2 regions of the Virgibacillus tibetensis genome follow, and region 2 is predicted to be linked to the other one. Evidence: riboswitches for the same ligand, from Rfam matches in the RefSeq annotation. Region 2 holds a riboswitch; the other holds the start of a gene.
The links. A riboswitch is a leader RNA that binds a small molecule or an ion and turns the genes downstream of it on or off. The one in region 2 is predicted to bind S-adenosylmethionine.
Positions count from the first base shown of each region.

Region 1: linked by a shared signal. The riboswitch ahead of QGM71_RS15790 (methionine ABC transporter ATP-binding protein) and the one ahead of ssuE (NADPH-dependent FMN reductase) in region 2 are both predicted to bind S-adenosylmethionine.

Region 1 covers NZ_JARZFX010000009.1:94,284-100,762, forward strand. Annotated here, with positions in the region: gene QGM71_RS15780 (MetQ/NlpA family ABC transporter substrate-binding protein) at 1-122, opposite strand, end outside; gene QGM71_RS15785 (methionine ABC transporter permease) at 170-838, opposite strand; gene QGM71_RS15790 (methionine ABC transporter ATP-binding protein) at 828-1,859, opposite strand; SAM riboswitch class I at 1,987-2,098, opposite strand; gene QGM71_RS15795 (thioredoxin family protein) at 2,668-2,982, opposite strand; gene QGM71_RS15800 (toprim domain-containing protein) at 3,053-3,415, opposite strand; gene gcvH (glycine cleavage system protein GcvH) at 3,545-3,928, opposite strand; gene QGM71_RS15810 (arsenate reductase family protein) at 4,005-4,361, opposite strand; gene QGM71_RS15815 (Uma2 family endonuclease) at 4,520-5,113, shown strand; gene QGM71_RS15820 (acyl-CoA dehydrogenase family protein) at 5,172-6,479, opposite strand, start outside.
Region 2 covers NZ_JARZFX010000024.1:7,758-21,690, forward strand. Annotated here, with positions in the region: gene QGM71_RS20880 (translation factor GTPase family protein) at 1-36, opposite strand, end outside; gene QGM71_RS20885 (flotillin family protein) at 383-1,939, shown strand; gene QGM71_RS20890 (DUF421 domain-containing protein) at 2,086-2,784, shown strand; gene QGM71_RS20895 (DUF3231 family protein) at 2,847-3,347, shown strand; gene QGM71_RS20900 (MFS transporter) at 3,401-4,618, shown strand; gene QGM71_RS20905 (YitT family protein) at 4,628-5,239, opposite strand; gene QGM71_RS20910 (hypothetical protein) at 5,527-5,691, shown strand; gene QGM71_RS20915 (hypothetical protein) at 5,750-5,905, opposite strand; gene QGM71_RS20920 (YndM family protein) at 5,912-6,370, opposite strand; gene QGM71_RS20925 (YndM family protein) at 6,572-7,006, shown strand; gene QGM71_RS20930 (endonuclease/exonuclease/phosphatase family protein) at 7,255-7,980, shown strand; gene QGM71_RS20935 (LLM class flavin-dependent oxidoreductase) at 8,658-10,037, opposite strand; gene ssuE (NADPH-dependent FMN reductase) at 10,081-10,632, opposite strand; SAM riboswitch class I at 10,798-10,905, opposite strand; gene QGM71_RS20945 (UPF0182 family membrane protein) at 11,060-13,771, opposite strand.

The DNA of each region.
Region 1 (6,479 bases), on a different contig from region 2:
TGCGGAACACTTGATGCGCCCACGGTAATTACATTCTCGTTTGTAGAAGAAGAACTACCCCCACCACAAGCTGCTAATAGTAAAACCAATATTGCCGATACTAAAACTAAGATCTTTTTCATGTTGTAATCTCCTTTAAATTTTTATTGATGATACTGGGTTTTCGAATTTATCTTTTGTCCAATTTACTGGAAATATAATCTCCCAGAAATTGAAAAATAAATACAATGATAACTATTATAATTGAACAAATTAAAACAATTTCAAAATCACGCCGCTGAAAGCCAGAATAGTAAGCGTAGCTCCCTAAACCTCCTGCGCCGATCGCGCCGGCCATAGCAGTATAGCCTATTAAGGCAATTGCTGTAACAGTCAGGCCTGAGATAAGAGCTGGCATAGACTCTGGCAGCAGTACACGGAAAATAATAGTTCGTGTTTTTGCTCCCATAGATTTAGCTGCTTCAACAACTCCTTTATCAACTTCCCTCAATGCAATTTCGACAAGTCTTCCATAGAATGGAGCTGCACCGATAATTAAAGCCGGTAAGGCAGCATTAGGGCCACGGATCGTACCAATCAGGAAATTGGTAAAAGGGAATAGTAATAAAATAAGAATAATGAAAGGAATAGCGCGAAATACATTAACAATGGAAGCTACGATAATATTGATGAATTTATTCTGCCAGATTCCTCCTTTCATTGTCAGAAATAGTAATAACCCCAGTAAGATTCCGAAAATAAATGTACCTGCTAAAGCAATTACAGTCATATATAATGTTTCATAGGTCGCTTCCCAAAGTTTATCGATATTCACTTCTTTTAATAAGTCAGTCAGCATCCCGGATAACCTCCAATTCTACTGAGGTTTCGTCTCTTATAAAGTAAGTTGCTGCATTAACTTCATCAGCTTCTCCCAAAAGTTGAACAAATAAATTCCCATAAGCCCCCCGTTGTGTTTGGGTTATTTTTCCTTGAAGGATATTAATATCTATAGTAAATTTTTTTGCTACCATACTAATCAAAGCTTGATTTGTAGTTTCACCAACAAAATGAAGTCGAACAATTTTCCCTTGATTGTACGTATTAATTAGATGAGTAACACTATCATCTTCTTCATTTGACCCCATTACTTGTTCAACAAATTTCTTTGTTACAGTTTGCTTTGGATGCAAGAATACATCCAAAACATCCCCCTGTTCCACAATTTTCCCTTCTTCCATTACAGCAACCTGATTACAAATTTTACGAATAACATGCATCTCATGTGTAATGAGTATAATTGTTAGTCCGAGCTTTTCATTAATACTGACCAATAAATCTAAAATGGAATTTGTTGTTTCAGGATCCAGTGCAGACGTCGCCTCATCACAAAGCAGTACTTTCGGGTTGTTAGCCAGCGCCCGGGCAATACCAACCCGTTGCTTTTGACCGCCACTAAGTTGTGATGGATAAGCATTCTCTCGTTCAGTAAGGCCTACTAAGTCTATCAGTTCTTTAACCCGTTTTTCACGTTCAGCCTTAGGTACTCCAGCTATTTCTAATGGAAATATAATATTATCTTTTACTGTTCGGGACCATAGTAAGTTAAAATGTTGAAAGATCATTCCAATTTCCTGTCTTGCCAATCGTAGCTGGTTTGCCTTTAACTTAGTAATTTCCTGATTATCAATGGTTATCCGGCCACCTGATGGCTCTTCAAGTCTATTTAACAAACGAATAAAAGTACTTTTTCCTGCACCACTATATCCGATTACTCCGAATATCTCACCTTCTTTTATGTCAAGGGTCAGTTGATCAACAGCTGTAATTGTTTTATTGTCAGTTCTAAATTGTTTACTCAAACCCTCAATTGAAATCAATCCTATACCTCCTAGTGAAAACCTAATTGCACTATATACTACATTATTGTGCCCCAATTAAAAACCAAAAAACGTCTTTCTGTAAGAGAACAGAAAGACGTTAATAATTTAACTGGGTCTTCACGTTCCCTCATCTATCAAAGCATACGCTTTGCAGGAATTAGCACCTTTCAAACTATAGAAGTTTGAAGGTTGCCGCGGGTTCGTAGGGCCAGTCCCTCCACCGCTCAAGATAAGAGATATTATTTAATTTATGTTCGATAGATACGATCATAGCATGCTATATTTCAACTGTCAACGAAAAAATTTATAGTTTAATCCAGGCTCTTTTCGTAATGACTGCTGCTTTTAATTGTCATAGTTGATATAAAAGACGAAGTAATGAAAATTTGAATTCATGACACATTTTCTCTTTCTAATGATGTTGAGCGCTTCATTTCGCTCCGGCAGAATACTTCGCTTTCCATGGGCACGGCCTCAGCCTCCTCAGAAGCAAAGAACGCGTATCCGGGGTCTTCAGACACGTGCTGTTCCCATAGGATAAGGAATGCTTCAGTGAAATTTCCTCGCACGAAGAAAATCACTTTATATTTTCGAGGAGTCTGCGTATTCTGCCTACGCTGATAAAGATTTCTTGATTAACAATTAGTTATAGTCCATAAAATCAACGTTTCATGTGTGTCTTTTCACCCTAAAAAGAAAGTTATACTAGCTACGGAAAAATGCAAAACTCCTCGAAAAATACATCCACTTTTTTCAGCAACACTTTTCACTTAATAACAACAATCTTTTTAGAAGGAGCCTTATTCTAAACCTTTACGAATAATTCCGGCTTATATTTCATCAAATAGCTATATATATTTGCAATAGATTGAAACGCATATACTTTTTCCTTTATTTCATTATCCTTTTTAATCAGTAGGCATGGAACACTCTCCACTTGATTGGCCTGCATAAACTCGGGGTATAGTGAAGCATTCATTTCATAAAAAACACCCTGTTTATGAACGGATTCAATTTTTTCGAGCATTGTCCTAGCCAAACCGCATGTACCGCAAAAAGGAGTATAAATATATAATAAATAATTCTCTTGGTTTAATTGTTCATCTTTAATTTGTTGCAATAATACCACCCTAAACTAGTAGAAAAACTCGGCTTCTTACCATTGAGGCAAAAAGCAAGGCTTTAAATTATTAAATCTCTTTGAGTAAAAATATCGGGTTAACTTCAATGCGTCTGCTTATCAAGGCTGCAGCCAAAATATGTTCAGGGGTCGTTGCAACCTCACGATACTCACTGCTAACATAAATATGATCAGCATGTGGAAGCTCTCGGGCAAGTTGCTTACGAAGTTTAATCCCTGATTGATCTTCATCTACAAAGATAAAAACTTCCTTATCGTCTAAATCATATGTTTCCAAAAGCTCATCAAAACGTTCTACTCCAAGAGTGCCATTTGTACACACTATTGTTACATCATCCGTAATAACCCTTTTGATTTGCCTCTTATCGGTTAAACCCTCTACAATAATAACTTTTTCTGGTTCATGTGTCATCATCATATAACACCCCTAAGGAAAGAAGAAGTTTAATTAATGCTTTAGTATATGATCTAAACAAGGCTGACTATACAACCTTTTCTAAAGTTGTACGCCAGCCCTCATAGTAATTACTCTTATTATTAATTAATCTTCGTTAATAACTTCTTCGTATTGTGCTGCTGACAATAGCTCATCAATTTCTGACTCATCTGAAGGTTCTACAACAACCATCCACGCATTTTCATAAGGTGATTCGTTTACAAACTCTGGATTGTCCTCCAGCTCTTCGTTTACTTCAACAATCTTCCCACTGATCGGAGCATATAATTCAGAAACAGTTTTAACCGATTCTACACTTCCAAATGGTTCATCTGCTTCCATTTCATCTCCTACCTCTGGTAGTTCAACGAATACGATGTCGCCTAGTTCAGATTGTGCAAAATCTGTAATACCGATACGTACTTTATCGCCTTCTTTTTTAACCCATTCATGTTCCTCTGAATATAAAAGATCTTTTGGTAAGCTCATTGTTATCCCTCCATTAACTAATTCCAATATAACTATACAATTAATACACTTTTTTTTCTAGTGTTACACCTTAGTTTTACAACCAATTTTCTTGAAATGTATCTTCTTTGAAACCAACTGTCACTTTTTGCCCATCTGTTGCGATTGGACGCTTTATAAGCATTCCATCAGTAGCTAAAATCTCTGCCATTTCGTTTGTATCTGCATCTTTAATTTTGTCTTTTATATTTAATTCACGGTATTTCTTTCCACTCGTATTGAAGAACTTTTTAGCAGGCAAACCGCTTTTCGCGATTAAATCTTGAAGTTCTTCCTTAGATGGTGGATTTTCCACAATATGTATGCTCGTAAAATCTACATCATTTTCTTCTAACCATTTCTTTGCTTGTTTGCATGTACCACAATTTGGGTACCAATAAAAAGTTAGCGCCATTTTTTAACCTCCATTCCCAATTTTTCAGGTCACTACAATTATAACAAATTATAAGAAGCTTGTACGTGTAACTGTGAAATCCACCTAATAATTAGTGCCGAGTATTCCTGTATGATGGTATACTAAACTAAATAATGATTACCTATGGAGGGGTAAATATGAGCAGTAAAAAAGATCATTGCTTTAAGCATGGCATCAGTAAAGAAAGCAATCTCACCTACGATGATTATGCATCAATAGATGATGGTAATCACTACGAATTAGCTGGTGGCCAATTAGAGTTAATGAGTCCATCTCCGTCACTTAAACATCAGTTGGTCAGTTTTGAGATACACAAGAATATTACACGAAGTTGTGAATCAGACTATATTATTTTATATGCACCAGTTGACGTTATCCTATCGTCTACAGAAGTCCGACAACCTGACATCGTACTTGTTCACCGAGACCGTATCAATATTTTAAGTAAACGAGGTGTTGAAGGTACACCAGATCTTGTTATAGAAATACTTTCACCTTCAACCTTAAAAAGGGATAAAATCGATAAACTGAAATCATATGGACATTATCAGATTCCTGAATATTGGATTGTAGAACCTCAAAGCGGAATTCTTGAACAGTATATTTTACATGAAAATCGCTATGAACTTTTCGACATTTTTCAAGAAAATGGACCCGTTACCTCCCCAAACATTCCTTGCGTTTCTTTTACAATGAAAAAAATTATGGATAAGATTCCAGATATCAAATAATAAGTATTACAGAAAAAACCCCTGTCATCTTCTGTGAAAAACAGGGGTTTTATTTCTATTATACCAAATACTTTTCTTCTTCAATAATTCCAACTGCAATCTCGCGTTTCTTTGCAATCACGTTTGTTGGTGTATGTCGAGTCAACTTGCGTAAAGAGGAGAGCATCATACGTAATGTGTCGCCTTCTTCTACAGCAATTAATGTTTCTTTTGCATCTGCTTCAATACGATTGAAAGCTTCTTGTACATATACTTGCGTGTAAAGAACTTTTTGTTTATTTTTATCTTCGCCAGTTTTGTTCATAGCTTTTTCCGTACGAAGAATTGCAGATTCCATGTTATAGACTTCTGCTGTCATATCAGCAAGGTTCACTAGAATCTCTTGTTCTTTTTCAAGTTTTTGCATATATTTTTGGGCAGCTAATCCCGCACCAAGTAAAACCATCTTCTTTGCATTTTTCAATAGATATTTCTCTTGTGCCAATGTTTCATCGCCAACTTCTTCTGGCATCATCATCATTAACTCTTCTTGTAATCCCTGTGCTTTTTGAAGTAGAGGTAATTCACCTTTCATTGCTTTTTTCAATAGTGTTCCTGGCACCAGTAAGCGGTTTATTTCGTTCGTCCCTTCAAAAATACGGTTAATACGTGAATCACGGTAAATACGTTCTACTTCATACTCTTGCATGAAACCATATCCACCATGGAGTTGTACTGCCTCATCAGCTGTATAATCCAGTAGTTCTGTACACATGTACTTATTCATCGAGCACTCAATTTGATATTCTGCAATTGCACGTGCTACTTCACGTCCATCTTTTAGCTGTTCATCCGTTAATGCACCCATTCGTTGCTCAAATAATCCTACCGTACGATATACAGCACTTTCGTTAGCGTACGTATGTGCTGCCATTGTAGCTAGCTTTTCCTGCGTTAATGTAAAGCTGGATATAGGTGTATCAAACTGTTTACGCTGGTTCACATATTTAGTTGCCAGTTCCAGTGCACGTTTAGCTCCACCAACACCACCAATTGCAAGCTTATAACGACCTACGTTCAAGATATTAAATGCAATTACGTGACCGCGACCTTTCTCACCTAATAAGTTTTCTACAGGCACTTCAGCATCTTCTAATACCAGTGTACGAGTGGATGAACTCTTAATACCCATTTTCTTTTCCTCGGGACCTGTAGACACACCTGGGAATTCACGTTCAACAATAAATGCTGAGAAATGCTCGCCATCAATTTTAGCGTATACAACGAAAACATCTGCAAATGCTGAGTTTGTAATCCATTGTTTTTCACCATTTAAAATATAATGTGTACCTGCTTCATTTAATTTTGCAGTCGCCTTAGCTCCTAA
Region 2 (13,933 bases):
ATCCACATGTGCTAATATTCCGATCGTCTTATTCATCTTATTCACCTCAAACGATATCGTATAGATTTATTATAGCAGATAGCTAGACATATACACCGGTAACTAACTGGCTTTAACTTTGGCGTGGCTATCAACATTCTCATGATTGATTAATGGTCACTATCCAGACATAAAATTATTTTTTAAAGATTATTTATTTTATGAAACTTATTACCAGATCTAATCGTATAATAAAGCTGACGGACTCACTATAAAGCCCTATCATGTTATCAGTTACCTGTTTACATAGTATTTACGTCATGCTTCTTCTGATTAGATATATCCGTTCATCTGAACAGGTATTTTTTAATAAAATTTCATAATAAGAATTGGGGGAAAAGAAATGTTTGATGCGATTTGGATTGTCATTGGCCTAGCTGTTTTTTTAGTCATTGCTCTTATTGGTGTATTCGTATCGAAATACCGCACTGCAGGTCCTGATGAAGCTTTGATTGTTACGGGTAGTTATCTGGGAGGTAAAAATGTCCACGTTGACGAATCCGGGAACAAGATAAAAATTATTCGTGGTGGAGGTACCTTTGTTTTACCAATATTCCAGCAAGCAGAACCACTGAGTCTGCTGTCAAGTAAACTGGAAGTTACTACACCAGAGGTCTATACCGAGCAGGGTGTTCCTGTAATGGCTGATGGAACAGCCATCATTAAAATTGGTGGATCGATTAATGAAATCGCTACTGCAGCTGAACAATTTTTAGGCAAGTTAAAAGAAGATCGGGAAAATGAGGCAAAAGAAGTTCTCGAGGGTCATCTTCGTTCCATTCTTGGTTCGATGACAGTAGAAGAAATCTATAAGAATCGAGATAAATTTTCCCAGGAAGTTCAACGGGTAGCTTCTCAGGATTTAGCTAAAATGGGTTTAATTATTGTTTCATTTACTATTAAAGACTTAAGGGATAAGAATGGTTACTTGGAATCCTTAGGAAAACCTCGAATTGCCCAAGTAAAACGCGATGCAGATATCGCTACAGCAGAAGCCGATAAGGAGACGCGTATTAAGCGTGCTGAAGCTGCAAAAGAGGCACAGAAGGCAGAATTAGAACGTGCAACCGAAATTGCCGAAGCGGAGAAGGAAAACCAGCTGAAGACAGCCGACTACCGCCGTGAGCAAGATGTCGCTAAAGCACGCGCAGACCAAGCCTATGATTTGGAAAGTGCCCGTGCTAAACAGGAAGTTACCGAACACGAAATGCAAATCAAAATCATCGAGCGTCAAAAGCAAATTGAATTGGAAGAAAAGGAAATTCTCCGTCGTGAAAAGCAATACGATTCAGAGGTTAAAAAGAAAGCCGACGCAGACCGTTATTCTGTTGAGCAAGCTGCTGTTGCCGATAAGGCAAAACAAATTGCTAATGCTGATGCAAACCAATATCGCATTGAGTCCCAGGCAAAAGCAGAAGCGGAAAAGATACGCGTGGATGGTCTTGCTAAAGCTGATTCACAACGAGCACAAGGGGAATCTGAAGCAGATGTTATTCGTCTGAAAGGGTTAGCAGAAGCAGAAGCAAAACGGAAGATTGCCGAAGCATTCGAGCAATACGGTCAAGCAGCTATCCTGGATATGGTCATGGATATGCTACCAGAATATGCGAAACAAGTAGCCAGCCCACTAGCCAATATTGATAAGATTACAGTTGTAGACACCGGCGGCAGTGGCAGTAATGGTGGTGCAAATAAAGTAACAGGCTATGCAACAGATTTGATGTCTACCTTACAGGAATCCCTGAAGGCTTCCTCTGGTATAGATGTAAAAGATTTACTGGAAAACATACCAGGGAAAAATAACATACCTGATGATCTGGACTTAGGTAGAGTGAGATATGAGAAAAAAGAAGAATTGGCTAACCAGGTCACAGGCAATGAAGTGAAAAGTAAAAATTAAGGTGAAGGAAAAGGAATCATCCAACAGGGTGATTCTTTTTTTAACTATTTTTGTGTTACTCCAAATATACTTTTTTACCTAAGGGTATACTTTTATAAAACTTACACATAAATAGAACATCTTTACTTTATGAAGGCGGGCTGAACATGGACGTATACGAATTGCTGCTGCGAATCATATTATCATTCCTAGTATTATTTACTTTAGCCAGAATTATGGGAAGAAAAGAAATCAGTCAAATGACATTTTTTAATTTTGTTTCTGCCATCTCAATTGGTTCAATAGCTGCAAGCCTGGCTATCAACCAAAATTTAAGTATCCGCAATGGAATAATCGCATTAGCAGGTTGGGCAGTATTTACAATTGCTATGGGATTTATAGATATTAAATACAAACGAGCAAGAATAGTAACTACCGGACAACCTGTAATCGTAATTAAAGATGGTAAGATCATGGATAATGCACTTCGTAAAACCCGTCTGGATATGGACGCACTAAATTCGCTACTGCGACAAAATAATGTGTTCTCCCTCTCCGAAGTCGATTATGCTGTATTTGAAACAAGTGGTAACCTTTCAGTCAGAAAAACAGATAGCAAACAAACTGTAACAAAAGAAGATATGAATATTATGAACACAAAACCAAACGTTTATTTTGCCTCGACTGAAGTCATTTCAGACGGGATTATTAACACGAAAAACTTATCTAAATTGCATTTGGATACTAACTGGCTAAAACAGAAATTACATCAAGCAGGAATACAGACCCCTTCTGAAGTTTTTTACGCTGAGGTTCAGCAGGATGGAACACTGTATATAGATAATAAGGACGATTTGGTTCATTAGAAACTTTATTTTTCACTTTATATGGAAAACTGACTAAACAATCATTCAGGAGGTTTATCTTAATGGGCATGTTAGATACAAAACCGCAGGAAGAACCACTGCATTCCGGCGAGGTTTTTAATCTTTGGACATACTTATATAGTACAAAGGGTTTTTTGGTTACATTACAGACATTAATTAATCACACAGGAGATAATGATTTAAAGGTGTTTCTTGAAGATCTTTATGAGAATGCCTTCACACAGGAAGATCAGCAAGTTGAGGCCCTCTTAAAGGAAACCGGCATACGGTTACCTCCTGCTCCACCTGATCGGCCGAATGTTGAACTTCAGGATATTCCTGCCGGAGCCCGTTTTAACGACCCGGAAATCGCTGTACTTGTACAAAAAGAATTAATGATAGGTAAAATGACTTGCAGCTATATAACAGGCATTGCCATTCGCGAAGACATTCGGACAATGTTTGGAGAGTTTCATACTCAAAAAGATGAGTATGAACTTAAAGTATTGAAAATCACAAAAAACAAAGGCTGGATTGTTTCTCCGCCAATAAACATTAAATAAACTAAGTCTGCATCCAAGGAGTGGAGAAAAAATTGAAATCCAAAAAGAAGGGTATGGTAATTGCAGCAATTGGATCCATTCCTCTTATTATGACATTGGGTAATTCCATGCTCATTCCAATATTCCCTAAAATGAAATCCTCTTTAGACCTCTCCCAAATGCAGGTCAGCTTAACCATTACTGTTTTCTCCATTGCAGGGGCTATATGTATCCCCGTGGTCGGATATCTTTCAGACCGTTTTTCAAGAAAAGTAATCATCATCCCCTCACTAATCTTATTTGGACTTGGTGGATTGCTTGCGGGACTTGGGGCTGCTTTTTTCTCTAATTCCTATACATGGATCATCATTGGAAGGATTATTCAAGGCATTGGCGCAGCAGGAACAGCACCTATTGCGATGGCATTAACAGGAGACTTGTTCAAGGGAGGCGAACAAAGTCGTGTTTTGGGGGTTTTTGAAGCATCCAATGGACTCGGCAAAGTTTTATCACCAATAATCGGTTCACTTATTGCATTAATTGTTTGGCATCTTGTCTTCTTTGCATTTCCTCTGTTTTCAATCATCTCCCTATTATTGGTGTGGTTTTTCGTAAAAGAAAAAAGTAATCGGCAAGCGCCTCCTCCCTTTCCTAAATATGTAAGAGGATTATTAAGTGTCTTTAAGCATGAAGGACGCTGGTTGTTTACAACATATCTTGCAGGAGGGACCGTCTTATTTACATTATTTGGTATTTTATTTTATTTATCCGATATATTGGAGTCAAAACATTCTATTGAAGGGGTACTGAAGGGACTTATTTTAGCTCTACCTTTACTTGTCATGGTATCCACATCTTATATAACGGGGAGTAAGATCGGAAAAAACCTGGAAAAAATGAAAAAGCTGGCTGTTCTCGGTTTTTTACTTATGACGATTTCATTTGGATTACTCGTTATGTTTGAAAAGATTGTTCTGTTTCTCATTGTGCTTGCTCTCAGCAGTGTAGGTGCCGGGCTTATTTTGCCATGTGTAAACAGTATTATTACAGGAGCTGTCGGAAAAGAACGTAGAGGATTTGTTACTTCTTTATACGGATCTGTCCGGTTTCTTGGGGTTGCACTTGGTCCACCGGTTTTTACCCGCTTAATGGATTGGTCAAGGACTGGTATGTTTTTAACTATAGCTGCCTTTACATTAATCGTCGGTCTCCTTGTATTGACTTTGCTCCATGTAAAAGGAAAAGACGGGACAGATAATAAACAAACAGCTGTCCGTTACAAATATCTGTAGAAGGCTAAATTATGGCTTCTTTCGCCAACCTAATGTGTAACTTTGATGGAAAGTCACCTGGCATATAAGGTCAATTATTCTTGTAGATATCCACTGACTAGTAAGTGCCAGTAGAATAATTTTCCAGTCAATGATTACTGCTGTAATTAAAAAAATGCAACAATTGATCCAAAACAGAGGTTGTCCTGGCGAAATATTTTTCCCAGATGCAATTATAAGGGCAATTACACCTACTCCCCCATTGGATACACCTTGACGCATAAGAAGTCCAATTCCTGTCCCAAGAAGAACAGAACCAAATACAAGATCGTAGAAAATATTTCGATTCGGGATATGTATTTGTTCAAATAATTGAATCGAAATGGATGTCACCGTAATTCCAATAATGGTCCAAAGCGTAACGCGTTTACCAAGGTATGTTACCGCAAGCAAAAGCATGGAAAAGTTGACAATCCAAAGTCCTATCCCCATATCCATGTTAAACCAGTAATTTAACAGCACAGCTATCCCGCCTGCCCCACCCGATGGTATAAAATGAGGAAATAAAAATAGTCCCATTCCCAATCCCTGAATAGCACCTCCCGCGACAACTAGTCCATTTTTTATCATGAATTGTTTCATGGGCCCCCTCCTAATTCACACCATACAGTACAGCTATTGGACAGCTCTCCCTCCTAATCTTATTCAAGTTACACTGCAATAATGCTAACAATCAGATTCACATGAACTTGTTAAATAGTTATCAATCTATATGGCAGTTGATTGATTGTTTATTTAGTAAATTTCCGTTTTAAAAATAACAATTCGGGAAATATAAGCTGAGTTAGATAAAGGAGAGAAGCCTATTTTGATTACGTTGAAGAGGCACGCGGTAGGGTGCTAAAATTTGTTTTAGGAGGAATAAGAAAATGGATAAAAGAAAAGGATCTTCACATAAAAATAAGAATGCCGCTCCTGGTATCGACGAGGAGGATTCATATGGAACAAAAGCAACTAATTCCGAAATACAAAAAGGTGATTCAACGAGAGTTACGAGGCTTATCAACGATGAATTAGATCCAAGTGGAGATTAACTTGAAAAAGGCATACTCCCTTATCGAACATTTTAGGGAGTATGCTTTTTGTTAGAGATCAATCGTATATTTCATCGGCATTTTTATAGCGTAGTTTTTCTGAGAGAACTGTCTCTTTTCCATTTTTATTGTTTGCTTGCTGATTACGCTCTTTTTTCTTACTTTTGCTTGTCTGAGACTGATTAGGATTATCTTTATTATTTTCATAATGCATAAGCCTTCACCTCCCCTTCTTTTCGCTGTATGCTTTACCATCAAAAATCTTTTGTCCATCGGTTTCTTCTGCAAATTCGGTCTGTAACTGATTCACTTTTCTATGATCTTTCCGACTATAAGCAGAAAACTGGTTTACAATGTAGCCATGAATAAATGGTTCACATGCAGTGATAAAAAAAGCAGCTAACAAGGAAGTGGTAATAACAGGATAGTCACCGCCACCGAATAACCCCCCTGCTATCCAAAGAGATAGGAATGCTAATGGAAAGTCTGCAATTGTAGCTGTCATATTGCCAAATTTACGAAGAATAAACAAGTCACCAATTAGATATGCTAGTCCCGTTACAAGGAAACTAATTAAGAGCAAATCTGTAGAAGTGAAGAAAGTAAAAATCCCCAGTATAGCAAAAATCGTAAATGATATTACCAGAAATTTTATCCCCAGTACTTTAAGATGTCCCATAGATGAATCCGTCCTTTCTGCTATTAGTATTAGTTAATTCACTCAAAATAACAGGATTCACGAAAATTAATAGCAAACTAACCTGAGAATATCAATAAAATGCATAACGTAATCTACTTCAGACAAAATACTAATGAGATAGTGTAAGGATTCGCCATAAATCAACAGATGCACAAAAATAGAAAAGGGATGTGAACTACTATGGAACATGTAAAGGCTTTAGCGATAAAATTCATCGCATTTTTTGTTGTAGTATTCTCTGTGTTTGTGATTTTCAGCAGTGCTACTATCACAAGTCTATTTTGGATAAGCATCCTTCTCACAGGTGTATCCTACGTTATTGGAGACTTGCTAATACTACGAAGATACGGAAACCTCACAGCAACAATAGCAGATTTCCCTTTAGCATTTATTATACTTTGGGCATTAGGAGGCTTGTTTATAGGCGCTGGATTCCCACTAATAACCGCTTCATTATTTGCGGCAGTCTTTATTACTGCTTGTGAGCCATTTATTCATGCATTTATAATAAACAGCTTTGCAAATGAACGAAAAGAACGACCTGCTACAAACCAACTACAAACCGAATATTCAGAGGAAATCGATGTTGAACCGACAGATGAGCTGGACAGGTAAACCACATTTACGAGTGAGGAGTTCAGCGCGAGCCCAGCGAAAAGTTCAGCCAGTTTTGATGCCCAAACGGTTGATCGCTGAATAAACCCGGTTGAACGCGGGATAAAGCTGAAAAGCGCGGGATAAATTGGTCCCACCGCGGGAATATGCATGTCGAACGCTGGATTAAGTGGAGCGATCGCTGAATGAAAACAGGGGCAACGATCAAACACTTAAATTAAGGATGTTACCTGAGGAGCGTGAATATAATGGAAATTAAAGTGATGACCTATAATATTCACCATGGAAAAGGAATGGATAAAAAAGTAGATCTTTATAGAATTGCTGAAATAATTGAAAAAAGTGATGCAGATATTATAGGTCTTAATGAAGTGGATAAGCACTATTCCAAACGTAGCCACCATCAGGATCAGGTTAGGTGGCTTGCAAATCATTTGGATATGGATTATGCTTTTGCTCCCTCAGTCTCACTGACGGTCAGGAATTCAGTAACTGTAAGACAATATGGAAATGCCCTCTTGTCACGTTTTCCAATTTTAAACACAAAAACACTTCCGTTTGATGTTGCATCCCGACTGATCGAAGGAAGGTCAATACTTGATGTAACCCTTCAACTAAACGAAAAACTACTTCAAGTAAATGTAACTCATTTTAGTTTGAATCCGTTTCTTCAACGAATGCAAACGAATTTTTTGGTGAACCAAGTTAATAATTATGTTCATCCCCTAATTATCTTAGGTGATTTTAATATGAAGCCTGGTTCAAGAGGTTGGAAGAAATTGATCTGTGAATTTTCCGATGGGTGGTATATTGCAGGAAATGGTAAAGGAAGTACTTATCCATCACTCCGACCGAGATCGAGGTTAGATTACATATTTTCCTCTCCCAGTATTGAAGTTATTAATACGGAAATAATAACAAAACTACCTCATGCCTCTGATCATTTACCAGTTAAAGCGCATCTTCGTATTTAAAAGAACCACCCTAGAATTTTATGGAAATGCAAAGTGAATACATGGTAATAGGTGCTAAGCTTGGCGATGTATTTAAAAACGAAAGTTCTCCAATACATATAGGCGGTGCCAGTCATGGATGATTGCATAAACAAGATTTTTTGTATTCATAGCAGTTATCGGAACAGATTCCGTTCCGAACATACGCGTACTTTAGATAGTAAAGAATCGATTATTTCTTTAATTAAATAGCTTTCCTTCTAGTTAAAAGAGGTTGGAACAAAAGAGGAATTATTCAGGAAAATTCGAACATTAACGCCTGAGCAAATGTATCGCTTCGGCAAAATACTCCGCTTTCCGTGGGCACGGCTTCAGCTAACTGTGTGAAGAAGAGCACTTCACACAGTGGATCTTCAGCTCGTGCTGTTCCCACAGGAGTCTGCGTATTTTGCCTACGCTAAGTTCCAATTGTTCAGATTCTCATTCTTCCCATTTAGTTATGTCCCAACCTCTTTTCCTTCATTAAAAGATCGTTTCGTTTTCTATGAAAAATAGAGTTTTGTGATAGGTATCAAAACCCGTTATTCATCCCGTGGTTTCTTTCCTCCCTAGGGACTGAATAGACAAAGGTTAAGGATACAGGGCTCTTTTTTCAAAGAAGTGCAACTACTAGTCAGCATGCCAGTTTCATAAGGTAATTACTGTTTTGCCAACACCTCTTTTGTCCTTTTTCCCGGATGATGATCTGGCAATTCCTCGCCACGACCAAACAGATTATCTCTTAATGTAGTTCCTTCATACTCTTTTTGAACCAAACCTCTTTCTTGTAGAATTGGTACTACATATTCAATGAAGTCTTTAAACGTGCCGGGAGTTATTGCATAGGCAATATTAAATCCATCCACTCCAGCTTCATTAACCCATTCCTCCATCGTATCGGCAATTTGTTCGGGTGATCCGACAGCATAGGCGCTCATGCCGCCAATACCTACAAAGTTCTTGATCTCTTCAACTGTCCATTGTTTATTAGGGTCTATTTTTGTAAAACCTTCAAGCGCTGAACGAATCGAATCATTCTCTATATAACTGATAACCTGATCTGAGTCATATTCGGATAAATCTATTCCGGTCCAACCACCAAATAAAGCTAATGCTCCTTCATGGCTGATATGATTCTTATACTCATTATATTTCGCATGAGCTTCTTCTTCCGTTCTGCCGACGATCGGTGTAAACATCGTAAGAATTTTGACTTCTTCTTGTGATCTCCCAGTTTTCTCGATATCATCCCGCAGCCGTTTAACCGTCTCTTTAGCTACGGTTAATGTTGGTGAACCAATAAAAACACATTCTGCGTTTTCAGCTGCAAATGCACGACCTTTCGCAGATGCTCCCGCTTGATAAATGACAGGTGTCCGTTGGAGTGATGGCTCGCTTAAATGGGCGCCAGGGACTTTAAAGTATTTCCCTTCATGATGAATATCATGTACTTTGCTGGGATCAGTGAAAATACCGTTTTCTTTATCCAACTTAACTGCATCCTTTTCCCAGCTTCCTTCCCATAGTTTATAGCACACATCCAAGTATTCTGCCGCTAAATCATACCGCTCATCATGTTTCATTTGATCTTCCAAACCCATATTAACTGCTGCACTTTTCAGGTAGGAGGTGACAATGTTCCAGCCCACACGTCCCTTCGTCAAATGATCTAATGTAGTCATCCTGCGAGCAAATGGATAGGGATGCTCATGCGTAACTGAAGCTGTCACACCAAATCCGAGATGCTTTGTTACTGCAGCCATTAACGGTACAACTAATAACGGGTCATTAACTGGGGATTGTGCCCCCTGACGCACTGCTGCATCTCTTGATCCTTCATAAACATCATACGTACCCAGCACATCTGCAATGAAAACAGCATCAAATCGTCCTTTCTCCAATGTTTTAGCAAGTTCAATCCAATACTCGCTATCTTTATAACGGTGGGACTCATCTTCCGGATGGGTCCATAAGCCCGGAGACTGATGACCAGCACAGTTCATATCAAAAGCATTCAAATAAATTCTTCTTTTTGCCATATTATTTTTCCTCCTTTAGGTTATTGTTCATGTTTACAGATACTTAGTAAGTTGATGAGACTACCGGATTTTGATTGTTTACTAATTCGAGAAAGTAATAAAGCTGCTTTTTTGTACGTCCTAATAGATCCTCATCTATAATTGGATTTTTCTTATTTTTATCTATTTGACTATCAAGTAAGTAAAGTCCTTTTAAATTATGGCCTTTTAATGTTGCCAGCACTGGTTTCAATGTATACTCAAGCGCCAGGAGGTGGGACATACTTCCGCCTGTCATTAATGGTAATACTGGCGTATGTTGCAACACATCCTGTGGGAGTACATCAATTAATGCTTTGAGAACTCCAGAATAAGCGCCTTTATAAACCGGAGATCCAACAATAACTCCTCTAGCATTCTGTATTAATGTCGCAATTTCTTTGATAGCCGGACTTTCAAAATTCCCCTGAAATATGTCTTTATGTGGTGCATCTTTTACGGAAATATGACTTACCTTGAAATTTTCATCTTGAATTAAGTCTCCTAAGTATTTCAGCACTTTATCAGACCGGGAATATTCAGAGGGACTTCCTGATAAAATAACGATGTCACTCATGACGATCAACCTTTCTTTTCGCAATTTTTTATAGTCGTGTTCTAATTCGATGTGTCATTTTTTCACTGGACTTCTTGAACTAGCTATGCCTAACTGTATATTTCCACAAAATAGCCCCCTTTTCTTTAATGAGAAAAGAGGGCTGTTCCATTTTAGTTATTTCCACTCTTATCTCTCAAGAATTGCTCCCGCTGGAATTAGCACCTTTCTGACATATGTCAGAGGTTGCTGAAGCTTCATAGGGCCAGTTCCCTCAGCTTCTCTTGATAAGAATATTTAATTATTAGATATAGTGTATTCGAATTAATCCGATAAATCAAGTATGAATTTAGAATTAACTTAAAATTGCCAATAACATATTCAATATATTACAGTCCATACAACGAACAAAAGCGCTCCAACTAACTGGAGCGCCTTCCTATAATACTTATTCAACTTCGCTTAACATATTTTCTATTTCAGTCATAATCTCTCCAGCTTCTTCCCAGTTTCCTTGAGATAATGCATTCTGATAAGCATTAAACAAATCCGAGAACTCGAGTAGCGTTTCTTCTGCACCAGTAATGACCTGTACTGGATCTTCTGTTCCCTCAGCAGCTTCTTCATCCACTTCAACTTGCACTTCTGGGTCAATCAGTGCGAGCATCCGCTCAAGGGCAATGTCAAAGTTTTCTTCCATTACAATATGATCTTCATATGCAATGACAATTTGTTTAACTTCAGGTAGTGATGTTGCATTGGATGATTCAATATAAATCGGTTCTACATACATGACCGTATCCTCAATTGGAATTGCTAACAGATTTCCCCGTATAACCTCTGATCCGCCTTGTGACCATAAATTCAACTGTTGGGAGATCGTACTGTCCTGATTTATCCGGTTCTCTATTTGTTGCGGTCCATACACATTTTTTTGTTTAGGGAACTGGTAAACAAACAGTTCTCCATAATTATCTCCATCATTCCGAACACCCATCCACGCAACCATGTTTTGACGATTTCTTGGCGTATATGGCATCATAAGAATAAATTCTTCTTCATCATATTCAGGTAACTTCATGGTGATATAGTAAGGTTCAACGTCTACGTCTTTATTGAAATATTTTTCAGTGGGAAATTGCCAAAAATCTTCCCGATTATAGAATACTTCTAAATTAGACATATGATATGTTCCAAACATAGCAGCCTGGATGGAAAACAACATTTCAGGATAACGGAAATGCGCTTGCACATCTTCTGGTATCTCTTCCGTAAATAAATCAGGGAATATATTCTGATAGGTTTGCAGCAATGGCTCATCCGGATCTACAATATAAAAATCCACTTCCCCAGTATAAGCATCAATGACTACTTTTACCGAATTTCGAATATAATTTTCATTGCCTTTATGTGACTCTGCATATGGATAACGTTCGGCCGTTAAATAAGCGTCTATAATCCAAGCAAGACTGCCATCATCCCTGACAAAAATATATGGATCTTGATCATATTGGAAAAACGGTGCGATTCGCTTTACCCTCTCCATAATATTACGTGTCTCCAGCAATTGGCTTTCCTCCGTTATTTGGTCAGACACCAGCATTCTGAAAGAGCCTTCACTCAAGGAAAACAACAGCCGATTGATCCCAGCTAAAGGAATTCCTGAATCTCCTTCAAAACGGGAGGAGATGTTTTCATCACCTGACGGGTAATCAAATTCATCAACTTTTGTCCCAACAATAACATTTCCATAAGGTTCTTCGCCAAAGTAAATCTGTGGACGCGTTATATCCAGCACGCCTTTTGGCGGCAGATTGCTCAACATATATTCGGGTTGACCCTGCCTGGTAACCTTATTAACATGACTCATCGCCACCCCGTACCCATGGGTATATCTCAAGTTTTGGTTAACCCATGTTTGTGCCTGTGATGGCAGGTCTCCTGTACTTAATTCTCTTGCACCAATAAAGACCTGCTCGTACTCTCCATCAATTTCATAACGATCAATATCAATATCATTAAATCGATAATACGTACGAAATGTCTGCAGTTGATTATATATATCGAGCAATGGTCTTGAATCATTAACTCGTACGTTATCAATAGTCAGTTGATTTCGCTCGATCATTTCTGCGTCCAGGGAATCATTACCCGGGTGTTCTTTTTCTTCGATACGATCTAAATCATAAGCATCCCTCGTAAAAGAAAGGTTATGCTCCAGATAAGGGGTTTCTTTAGAGAATTCATTAGGTGAAACAACATAATTCTGTACAAGTGCGGAAGTTATTTGACCTGCTATTACCAGTACCAAGTAAACAACTACTGGAACAGCCATCGAAACTAACTTTCCACGGTTCAGTGAAATGATCATCCAAATCGTTCCAATGATTGCTGCAGCTGCCAGAATATACGATTTCGGAATATTAATAAGCTGGTCTGTATAACTTAAGCCATGCACTACACTCTCCTGAAATATATTCACATTATTTGTCAAAAGCGTGCCATATGGCGCCAATAGATGCAGGCCAGCCAGAAGCAAGCCAATGAATCCAAGTGTTATGCCCATGTGCAGCTGGGCTGAACGGCTCATTCGGTACATATTGAAAACAGAATAAGCACCTGCCTCCAGAATCAAGAAGAAGATACTAAAGCCAAGCAAGAGATAAATAACAAACTCTACAAATGGCAGGATAAATAAATAGAATGAAATATCCATGTTAAAATAAGGATCGGTTTCACCAAATGTTGCATGATTCAGTAATTTCAGGAATGGCTCCCAACCTATCCCCTGCACAATACTGCTGCCAATTGCTCCAATAAATAGTGCAGCAGCAAATATGATAAGATTACTCATTTTCCGGTTCAGTACAACTGGTGGCAGCTGGTGCTGGTCGAAATGATTAATATATGACTTTCGTATCCATGAAAGTGTTAAATAACTAAGTGCAAAAAACAGGAAAAACCCTATAGCACCAAGCAATACTTTACTTCCCAAAATAGTAGTATACACATCACTAAAGCCAAGTGTACTCATCCATATGTAATCTGTGATCCAATCAAAAGCGAATAAGGACAAAATAAAGAGTAATACCAGGATACCCAGTATAACGCCGATCCGATTACCGATCCGCTTCCACTTCTCAATTTGTTTTACATTCATTTTTTCTCTAAAATCCAAATGGTCAACCCCCTATGAAACTAGTATTATCCTTATCTATGATAACAGAAATCCGGAATACTTTCTTTCCCCAGATAAATCCAGCAGTATTTTTTTGCAAACAGTAAATCAGCATATCAATAACCTGAATAGAAATGGAGAGAA